Regions from separate parts of the Enterobacter sp. R4-368 genome, predicted to be linked through region 3. Evidence: predicted binding sites of a transcription regulator. Region 3 holds the regulator's gene; each other region holds the start of a gene.

Region 1 (3,261 bases), 920 kb from region 3:
TTGCTTACTTCATCGGCAAAGGCATGCACCTCGCCATTCATCGCGGCGTGGAACCAGTTTACCTGCGCGGCATGCTGCGATTTTGAAAGGCTGTCGAGCATCGCCAGCATCGGTGTTTGACCGACACCCGCGGAGATCAGCGTGACCGGCGTGTTGCTCTGCACATCAATAAAGAAATCCCCGGCAGGCGCTGCAAGATGCACGATATCGCCCACTTTCGCACTGTTATGCAGCCAGTTAGAAACCTGCCCACCCGCTTCGCGTTTTACCGCGATACGGTAGCTTTTGCCGTTGGGCTTGCGGGTCAGTGAATACTGGCGGATCTCCTGATTGGCGAAACCTTCAGGCTTCAGCCAGACACCCAGATATTGCCCTGGCTGATAAGCGGCGACCGGCTGACCGTCGACGGGTTCAAATTCAAAGCTGGTGATAAGTGCGCTCTGCGGTTTTTTCTCTACCAGGCGGAACAGGCGCGTGCCTTGCCAGCCGCCGACTTTTTCAGCGTGTTCGCTGTAGATTTGCGCTTCACGGTTGATAAAGACACCCGCCAGTACGCCGTAGGCTTTTCCCCAGGCGTCTAACACTTCTTGCCCCGGGCTGAACATCTCATCCAGCGTCGCCAGCAGGTGTGTGCCAACAATGTTGTACTGTTCCGGCTGGATCTGGAAGCTGGTGTGCTTCTGGGCGATTTTTTCTACCGCCGGCAGCAGCGCGGCAAGATTATCAATATTGCTGGCGTAAGCGGCAATGGCGTTGAACAGCGCTTCACGCTGATCGCCATTGCGCTGGTTGCTCATATTGAAAATCTCTTTCAGTTCCGGATTGTGAGTGAACATCCGGTCGTAAAAATGAGCGGTGAGTTTTGGGCCGGTAGCCGCCAGCAGGGGAAGAGTGGATTTGACCGTAGCGATGGTTTGGGCGTCGAGCATGATTGCTTCCTTTTTTACAGAACATTTAAAGTTGTATTTTAAATGCATCTTATAGCGCGGCGACCTGGCTTGTAAAGAGCGGACAATGTAAAGGGATTTACATCGTGAATAAGTTGCATCACAAACCTGAAAAGAAATCCGCTTTAACGGGGAAGTGTCTTATCGCTCAAACCCTTGTCTGACGCGGAGCCAATCGTTTGCGTAAAAACCTTTGTCAAGACCTGTTATCAGAATATTAATCAGTTATACTGTGGGCCGTTCCCCAAATTTGGGCCCTCATTTAGAGTTGTTTTGTTAGCTGAGTCAGGAGATGCGGATGTTAAAGCGTGAAATGAACATTGCCGATTATGATGCCGAACTGTGGCAGGCTATGGAGCAGGAAAAAGTACGTCAGGAAGAACACATTGAACTGATCGCCTCCGAAAACTACACCAGCCCGCGTGTAATGCAGGCTCAGGGTTCTCAGCTGACGAACAAATACGCCGAAGGTTATCCGGGCAAACGCTACTACGGCGGTTGCGAGTATGTGGATATCGTTGAGCAACTGGCGATTGATCGCGCGAAAGAACTGTTTGGCGCGGATTACGCTAACGTGCAGCCGCACTCCGGCTCGCAGGCGAATTTCGCGGTCTACACCGCGCTGCTGCAACCGGGCGATACCGTTTTGGGTATGAACCTGGCGCAGGGCGGCCACCTGACTCACGGCTCCCCGGTTAACTTCTCTGGCAAACTGTACAACATCATCCCTTACGGTATTGATGAGTCCGGTAAAATTGACTACGAAGACATGGCGAAGCAGGCGAAAGAGCACAAACCGAAGATGATTATCGGTGGTTTCTCTGCTTACTCCGGTATCGTTGACTGGGCGAAAATGCGTGAAATCGCCGATAGCATCGGTGCTTACCTGTTCGTTGATATGGCACACGTTGCGGGTCTGATTGCCGCAGGCGTTTACCCGAACCCGGTTCCGCATGCGCACGTTGTGACCACCACCACCCACAAAACCCTGGCGGGTCCGCGCGGTGGCCTGATCCTGGCGAAAGGCGGTGACGAAGAGCTGTACAAAAAACTGAACTCCGCTGTTTTCCCAAGCGCGCAGGGCGGCCCGCTGATGCACGTTATCGCGGCAAAAGCGGTGGCACTGAAAGAAGCGATGGAGCCAGAGTTTAAAGTTTACCAGCAGCAGGTTGCCAAAAACGCCAAAGCGATGGTGGAAGTGTTCCTGAACCGTGGCTACAAAGTGGTATCCGGCGGGACTGAAAACCACCTGTTCCTGCTGGATCTGGTGGATAAAAACCTGACCGGTAAAGAAGCGGATGCCGCGCTGGGCCGTGCGAACATCACCGTGAACAAAAACAGCGTGCCGAACGATCCGAAGAGCCCGTTTGTCACTTCCGGTATCCGTATCGGTTCTCCGGCTGTGACTCGCCGCGGCTTCAAAGAAGCGGAAGTAAAAGAGCTGGCTGGCTGGATGTGCGACGTGCTGGACAACATCAATGACGAAGCAGTTATCGAGCGCGTCAAAGGTAAAGTCCTGGATATCTGCGCCCGTTTCCCGGTTTACGCCTAAGTTTATTCCGCTTCGAAAAACCCGCTGCGGCGGGTTTTTTTATGTCTTAGTGCAGCGCGCTATAGCCGTGAATGCCCATATAAACGCCGACGAGCGCGATAAGTGCGCTGGAAAAATAGGGTGCCTTACGCGCCAGCGTGTTAAAGCCGGACCAGCGTTTTGCCGCTTGCTGGACGCTGATTGCCGCGCCAACGCCAACCGCAACCAGTGTGAGTGCAAGCCCGATACTGAAAGAGACCACTAATGTTGCGCCCAGCGTGATGGCTTTTAACTGAATACAGATCAGCAAAATGGTGATCGCCGCAGGGCAGGGGATAAGCCCGCCGGTTAAACCGAATAGCAGGATCTGACCGTTAGTCACCTCGCCGCCGGTAAAACGCCGCTCAATATCCCGTGCATGTGCCCGCTCGTGCGCATCCTGATACTCCTCTTCTTTAGTCACTTTTCGCAGCGACAAGATCGTTGGCTGCGCGGTGACACGAGCTGGTTGTACCGGCTGAAGTACCAGGCTTGGAGCACGGTGCGCGTGGCCGTGGTCATGTTCGTGGTGATGATGATGCCCGGCGTGCCACGAACGTTCACCTTGCCAGGTGCGCAGAAACATCCACACCGCCGTACCAAAAATGATCACCGCAGATACCATTTGCAGCCAGGGTTCAACGGCTTGTGCGGTGAACTGGCTGCTGAGATACATGCCCCCGAGCGCAATCAGCCACACCACCACCGTGTGGGATAGCGTGGCGGCGAGACCTAGCATCACGG
Region 2 (3,261 bases), 1.9 Mb from region 3:
TCTCCTGATTATTTGGCGGTATTACGATACTGCTCGATTAACTCAATAAAGTGGTCAAACAGCGGCGCGGCGTCGTGCGGGCCAGGACTTGCTTCCGGGTGTCCCTGGAAACTAAACGCCGGTTTATCAGTGCGATGAATGCCTTGTAGCGTGCCATCGAACAGGGATTTGTGCGTTACGCGCAGATTTGCAGGCATTGACGCTTCATCAACCGCGAAACCGTGGTTCTGCGCAGTGATCATCACGGTATTGTTATCAATATCTTTTACCGGATGGTTACCGCCGTGGTGGCCAAACTTCATTTTCACCGTCTTCGCACCGCTCGCCAGCGCCAGCAGCTGATGGCCCAGGCAGATACCGAACACCGGAATATCCGTTTCAAGGAAAGTTTTAATCGCCTCGATAGCATAATCGCACGGTGCCGGGTCGCCAGGGCCGTTAGACAGGAAAATGCCGTCCGGATTGAGTTTCAGAACATCCGCCGCCGGGGTTTTCGCCGGAACCACCGTCAGTCGGCAACCTCTGTCTACCAGCATGCGCAGAATGTTGCGTTTTGCGCCGTAATCGTATGCCACAACGTGGTACGGCAACTCACTCTCGCTCTTCGCCGGCGGCAGGTCACCCGCCAGTGTCCAGCTGCCTTGCGTCCAACTGTAGGTCTCCGCCGTTGTGACTTCTTTCGCCAGGTCCATACCGTTCAGGCCCGGGAAGGCTTTCGCTTTTTCCAGCGCCAGCGCGGCATCAACATTATCACCAGCGATGATGCAGCCGTTCTGCGCGCCCTTTTCACGCAGCAGACGAGTCAACTTACGGGTATCAATATCAGCAATCGCCACAATGTTATGGCGCTTCAGATAAGAAGAGAGGTCTTCGGTACTGCGGAAGTTGCTGGCGATCAGCGGCAGGTCGCGAATGACAAGGCCTTGCGCATGTACCTGAGAGGACTCTTCGTCAGCGGAGTTGGTGCCGACATTGCCGATATGAGGATAAGTAAGAGTAACGATTTGGCGGGAATAGGAAGGATCAGTGAGGATTTCTTGATAACCGGTCATTGAAGTATTGAAAACGACTTCCCCAACCGCCGTGCCCGTTGCCCCTATGGCCCGACCGTGAAACTGGGTTCCGTCTTCCAGAACCAATAGCGCTGACTTAATCAAAACACCCTCCAGAGAATATTCACTCACTTTATTTGCATATTAATTCATATTGAGAACCTGAATCAATGCAAATTTGCTTGCCGTGGATTTTTGGCAAACGGCGGCATTCTGGAGAGATGTCGGTTAAAAGTCAACTTTTCTCCGGTATTTTTCTTATTGTTTTACGCCATTGCCTCTTATTATTGGATTTAATCGATAAAAAGATCAGACAAACTCACAGGGAAAACGCTTGCGTGCCGAGAAAATTGCATTTTATGGCGATGGATATCAAAAAAGTAGACCAGATGGTCAAAATTTACAATTGAGAAACATAAAAAAGAGAGATAAACAGAGATTATGGCAGGTTTGGATAAAATGAAGGATGAAAAAGGAAAAATAAAAGGGCAATAAAATATTGCCCTTTGCAATCAATTGATTATGACTGCAACAACCACATCACGATGGGTAATAAATCTTATAAATTGTTGAGATCAAGCACGTCTCGCATATCAAAAAGGCCATTACTCTTTCCTTTTAGCCATAAAGCAGAACGAACCGCGCCATTGGCAAAAGTCATGCGACTGGAGGCTTTATGTGTGATTTCAACACGTTCGCCAATATCGGCGAACATCGCTGTATGTTCGCCGACGATGTCGCCTGCTCGCACCGTGGCAAAGCCAATCGTGCCGGGAACACGCTCGCCGGTATGCCCTTCACGCGCATAAACGGCACACGTTTTTAAATCTTTATTCAGTGCACCGGCAATCGCCTCGCCCATCGCCAGCGCCGTTCCTGACGGAGCATCGACTTTGTAGCGATGGTGCGCTTCGATAATTTCGATATCGGTATACTCACCCATAACTTTCGCCGCTTTCTCCAGCAGCTTCAGCATGACATTGACGCCAACGCTAAAGTTGGCAGCAAAAACAATGGCGATATCTTGTGCCGCTTCGGTAATGGCCTGCTTGCCCGCGTCATCAAAACCGGTAGTGCCAATTACCATTCCTTTACGGTGCTGCCGACAGAAAGCCAGGTGCGTCAGCGTGCCTTCCGGGCGGGTAAAATCGATAAAGACATCGAAATCCTCTTTCACCGCCTCAAGGCTGCTCTGCACGGTCACACCGGTTTTCGCCGCGCCCGCCAGTTCACCTGCGTCGCTTCCCAGCAGAGAAGAACCTTCGCGCTCCAGCGCCGCGCCAAGTTCGACGCCATCCATTGCCAGTGCCGCCTGAATCAGCTGGCGGCCCATACGCCCGCCAGCGCCCGCGATGGCTACGCGGATTGGTGCATCATGCATAGTTGTGCTCTTTTGTTAAAATAATGCGTAAGAATCGTTTCCAGATTAACCAGCCCGTGTCGGAGCCACCAGCCGAAAACGCCGATAATAAGAAATTAATGATATACAGCCGGAAATATCAGTAAAAGGCATGACGTTAAGGTGCCAGCGCCAGCACTTCGGCCACCCAATTGCGAAAACCCTCTACGTCGATTTCCAGCGCCACCTGTGCAGTGGATTGTCGCCCCAGTTTGCCTTCAATATCCACCACCGTTGTTCCTGCGGTATATTGCCCCTGAGTCTCCACGGCAACAAAACAGGGTTTCAGCGTAAACAGTTCCGGACGAGCCAGCCAGGCGATAGCGCAGAGATCGTGCATCCGCAGCCCGGTCTCCATGCTGCCGCTGCGATAGTGGCTAAACAGCGCATGTAACATTTTGCCGGTGTTGTTCAGCGCTGGCAGCGTCGCCAGATATTCCGGTGTCAACGTTGCGCGGTTGGTCACATCCAGCCCGCACATCACGATCTCCAGCCCGCTATTGAACACGCGCGCAGCGGCCTCGGGATCGATAGCGATATTAAATTCGGCATTGGGCGTAAAATTGCCGCGCCCGGCAGAGCCCCCCATCATCACCAGACGGCGAATGTTGAACTGGCACTCCGGGTAGTGCGTCAACAGTAGCGCAATGTTGGTTAACGGGCCGATAGTGACCAGCGTTACCGGTTCCGGCGAAGCCAGCAGTACGTCGCGGATTGCCTGAAAAGCAGGGACAGCCAATGGCTGGCGCTGATGCTCAATAAAATCGTAGCCATCCATGCCGGATTCGCCGTGTACGTCGGCGGCGCTGT
Region 3 (3,261 bases):
CAGCAGATCCATAAATGTCAGCGGTTGTTCGTGGTGTTCACTTTTCTGCGCGGGTGATTTCAGCCGCCATGCCGGGATCATCAGAATTAGCGTTATCGCCAGTAAAGTGGCGAAAATGGCCTGCCAGCTGAAATGCGCAAGGATCCAGGCGCCCAGCAGCGGTGCCAGTGCCGGCGTCAAACCCACGAGCGGCATAATGGTGGCGAAGATGCGATTGACGCGATGCGCGGGGTAGTTATCCGTCACCAGCGCCTGCCAGCTTACTGTCGCGGCGCAGACGCCGACCGCCTGGAGAAAGCGCAGTACCAGCAGCAGGGTTGCATCACGTACCCATAATGTTCCAAGACAGCCCAGCGCGAAAATCGCCAGCCCGGCCAGCAAAACCGGCTTGCGACCATAGCGATCTGATAGCGGCCCCCATACCAGTTGCGCAATGGCAAAGCCCGCCAGAAACAGGCTTAAAGTCGCGCTAACCACCGCAGACGATGTGTCTAAATCTTGCTGTATCGCGCTGAAGGCGGGGAGGTACATATCAGTGGCTAAAAAGCCGAGCACGCTTAATCCCGCGAGCCAGACTAAAAATCCGTTGCCAGGTTGCATTGGTGTTTCTCTTTAATTGCAGGTAATCAGGGCTGTCGAGTGTAAGGAGTGCATTAGCGCTTGTGAAACGCTAATATTTGCGTAGTGGTTTCAAATTTTTTGCAGGCAGATTATGTGGTCAGAATATTCGCTGGAAGTGGTTGATGCTGTCGCGCGCAATGGCAGTTTTAGCGGTGCGGCGCAGGAGTTACACCGTGTACCTTCTGCGGTGAGCTATACCGTGCGGCAACTTGAAGAGTGGCTGGCTGTTCCGCTGTTTGAACGCCGCCATCGGGATGTTGAGCTTACGCCTGCCGGAGTCTGGTTTTTGAAAGAAGGGCGAGCTGTTATCAAAAAAATGCAGATCACCCGTCAGCAGTGCCAGCAAATTGCCAACGGCTGGCGCGGGCAACTGGCGATCGCCGTCGACAACATCGTAAAACCTGAACGTACCCGGCAATTAATCGTCGATTTCTATCGACATTTCAGTGATGTTGAGTTGCAGGTCTACCAGGAAGTCTTTAACGGTGTCTGGGATGCGCTTGCTGACGGGCGGGTGGAGCTGGCGATCGGCGCAACGCAGGCTATTCCCGTCGGTGGGCGTTATGCGTTTCGCGATATGGGAATGCTGAGCTGGAAATGCGTGGTTTCCAGTCGCCATCCGCTGGCGTCACTGGCAGGCCCGCTTAGCGACGATACCTTGCGCAACTGGCCTTCACTTATCCAGGAAGATACGTCCCGCTCGTTGCCGAAACGTATTACCTGGCTGCTGGATAATCAGAAACGCGTGATTGTTCCTGATTGGGCGTCGTCGGAGGCGTGCTTATCGGCAGGGTTATGCGTGGGAATGGTGCCGGCCCACTTTGCCCGCCCGCGGCTCGACAGCGGTGACTGGGTTGCGCTGACCCTGGAAAATCCCTTCCCGGATGCGGCGTGCTGCCTGACATGGCAACAAAATGAGGCGTCCCCGGCGTTAAACTGGCTGCTGGAATATCTGGGAGATAGCGAAACGCTGAATGACGAGTGGTTACGGGAGCCGAATTAACGGCTCCGTAATAAGCGGTTAGCGGCGGTAGTCGCGGAACGGGCCATCGGCCACGGAACGGCGTTCAACCAGACGCGGATGTACTTCAATAGACTGCGACTCTTCGCGCTTGTTGACGATACGATCAAGCAGCATGGTAAACGCCGTTTCTCCCAGCGAATCTTTCGGCTGGTGAATCGTGGTCAGGGCCGGGGTGAAGAAGCGTGAGTTACGTACGTTGTCATAACCAATCAGGGAAATATCCTGCGGTACGCGTAAACCCATCTCATCGGCAGCGCACAGTGCGCCCATCGCCATAATGTCACCGCCGCAAAAGACTGCGGTAGGGCGATGCGCCTGATTGAGGATTTGCTGCATCGCGCGATAGCCGGATTCCGGCTCGAAATCGCCCTGCACGATCCAGTTTTCCGGCACGCTGATAAGGGCTTCTTCCATCGCTTTCATAAAGCCGGCCAGACGGCCAGCGCCAGTGTTACGCTCCAGCGGGCCGGGGATCACGCCAATATCGCGGTGTCCGCGATCAATAAGGTAGCGCCCGGCCATATAACCGCCTTCAAAGGCGTTATCAATAACGGAATCCGTAAAGTCGGCCTTCGCTTCGCCCCAGTCCATCACTACCATCGGAATATGGCGGTACTCTTCCAGCATGCTCAACAGCGATTCCGGGTATTCGGAACACATTACCAGCAAACCATCAACGCGCTTTTGCGCCATCATCGACAGATAAGCACGCTGTTTTTCGAGGCTATTCCAGGCATTGCCGAGGATCAGGGTATAACCCTTCTGGAAGCACTTTTTCTCTACGGCTTCAATAATTTCAGCAAAGTAGGCCGCTTCACTGCTGGTGGCCAGCAAGCCGATCGATTTAGTGTGATTCACTTTCAGGCTGCGGGCGACGGCGCTGGGGGAATAGTGCAACTCTTTAATCGCCGCCCACACAGCGTTGCGCGTCTCTTCGGCGACGAAACGGGTTTTGTTAATTACATGTGATACGGTTGTAGTGGAAACGTTTGCTCGTTTCGCTACGTCTTTAATCGTTGCCATCAGATATCACTCCAGACCATATCATAAGCTCCTGATAATACTTAAGGTAAACGTTTGCCTTTAATCACCCTGTACCCATCAAAGGGGGTGCGGTACGCCGGGAAAACGACACTGGACGTCAGGAGGGGAGTCAATGGCCGGTACGCTAATAAATTTAGCGTCGAATTTTGTCTGATCTTGAGCAAAAGGGGAAGTATTAAAACGTTTCTCCTGCGAATTCCCGCAAGATTTTTAAGATAATTTGTGCAAAAATGCGTTATCTCACTTTTTGTGGGGAAATTAAAAAGGGGAAAATTGATGAGCACCGATCTGAAGTATTCTTTAATCACTACCGTCATCGTTCTGAGCCTGATTGTTTTCGGCGGTCTGACTGCTGCACTGCATTGATCTATCGCGAGGGAGAGCCTTTTCTCCCTCGGTTTTCTTCCCCGCCATTGTTATCACTTCTGCAATAATCTTTTGTCATTCTGCTAACTTCTGTTTTTTGTGATAGCTGTCATACTTTTGGCTTCAGCGACAGGGTCGCAAGTCGGCATGTCTATTTTGGAGTCACAGATGAAAATTAATTTCCCTTTGCTTGCCCTGGCGATTGG

Evidence for each region. The regulator PurR, encoded in region 3, represses purine synthesis genes. The targets are predictions, from matches to a motif close to CANGCAAACGTTTGCNTG.
Region 1: a site for PurR is predicted at 1,116-1,133, ahead of glyA (serine hydroxymethyltransferase). Genes of this name have one in related genera too.
Region 2: a site for PurR is predicted at 1,376-1,393, ahead of carA (glutamine-hydrolyzing carbamoyl-phosphate synthase small subunit). Genes of this name have one in related genera too.

Annotation. Positions count from the first base shown of each region.
Region 1 is NC_021500.1:1,654,050-1,657,310, reverse strand. Features, by position in the region: gene hmpA (NO-inducible flavohemoprotein) at 1-929, opposite strand, end outside; gene glyA (serine hydroxymethyltransferase) at 1,246-2,499, shown strand; gene H650_RS07695 (nickel/cobalt efflux protein RcnA) at 2,546-3,261, opposite strand, start outside.
Region 2 is NC_021500.1:3,821,695-3,824,955, reverse strand. Features, by position in the region: gene carA (glutamine-hydrolyzing carbamoyl-phosphate synthase small subunit) at 9-1,157, opposite strand; gene dapB (4-hydroxy-tetrahydrodipicolinate reductase) at 1,612-2,433, opposite strand; gene rihC (ribonucleoside hydrolase RihC) at 2,570-3,261, opposite strand, start outside.
Region 3 is NC_021500.1:729,857-733,117, reverse strand. Features, by position in the region: gene punC (purine nucleoside transporter PunC) at 1-600, opposite strand, end outside; gene punR (DNA-binding transcriptional activator PunR) at 713-1,624, shown strand; gene purR (HTH-type transcriptional repressor PurR) at 1,643-2,668, opposite strand; gene cydH (cytochrome bd-I oxidase subunit CydH) at 2,966-3,055, shown strand; gene H650_RS03315 (MFS transporter) at 3,224-3,261, shown strand, end outside.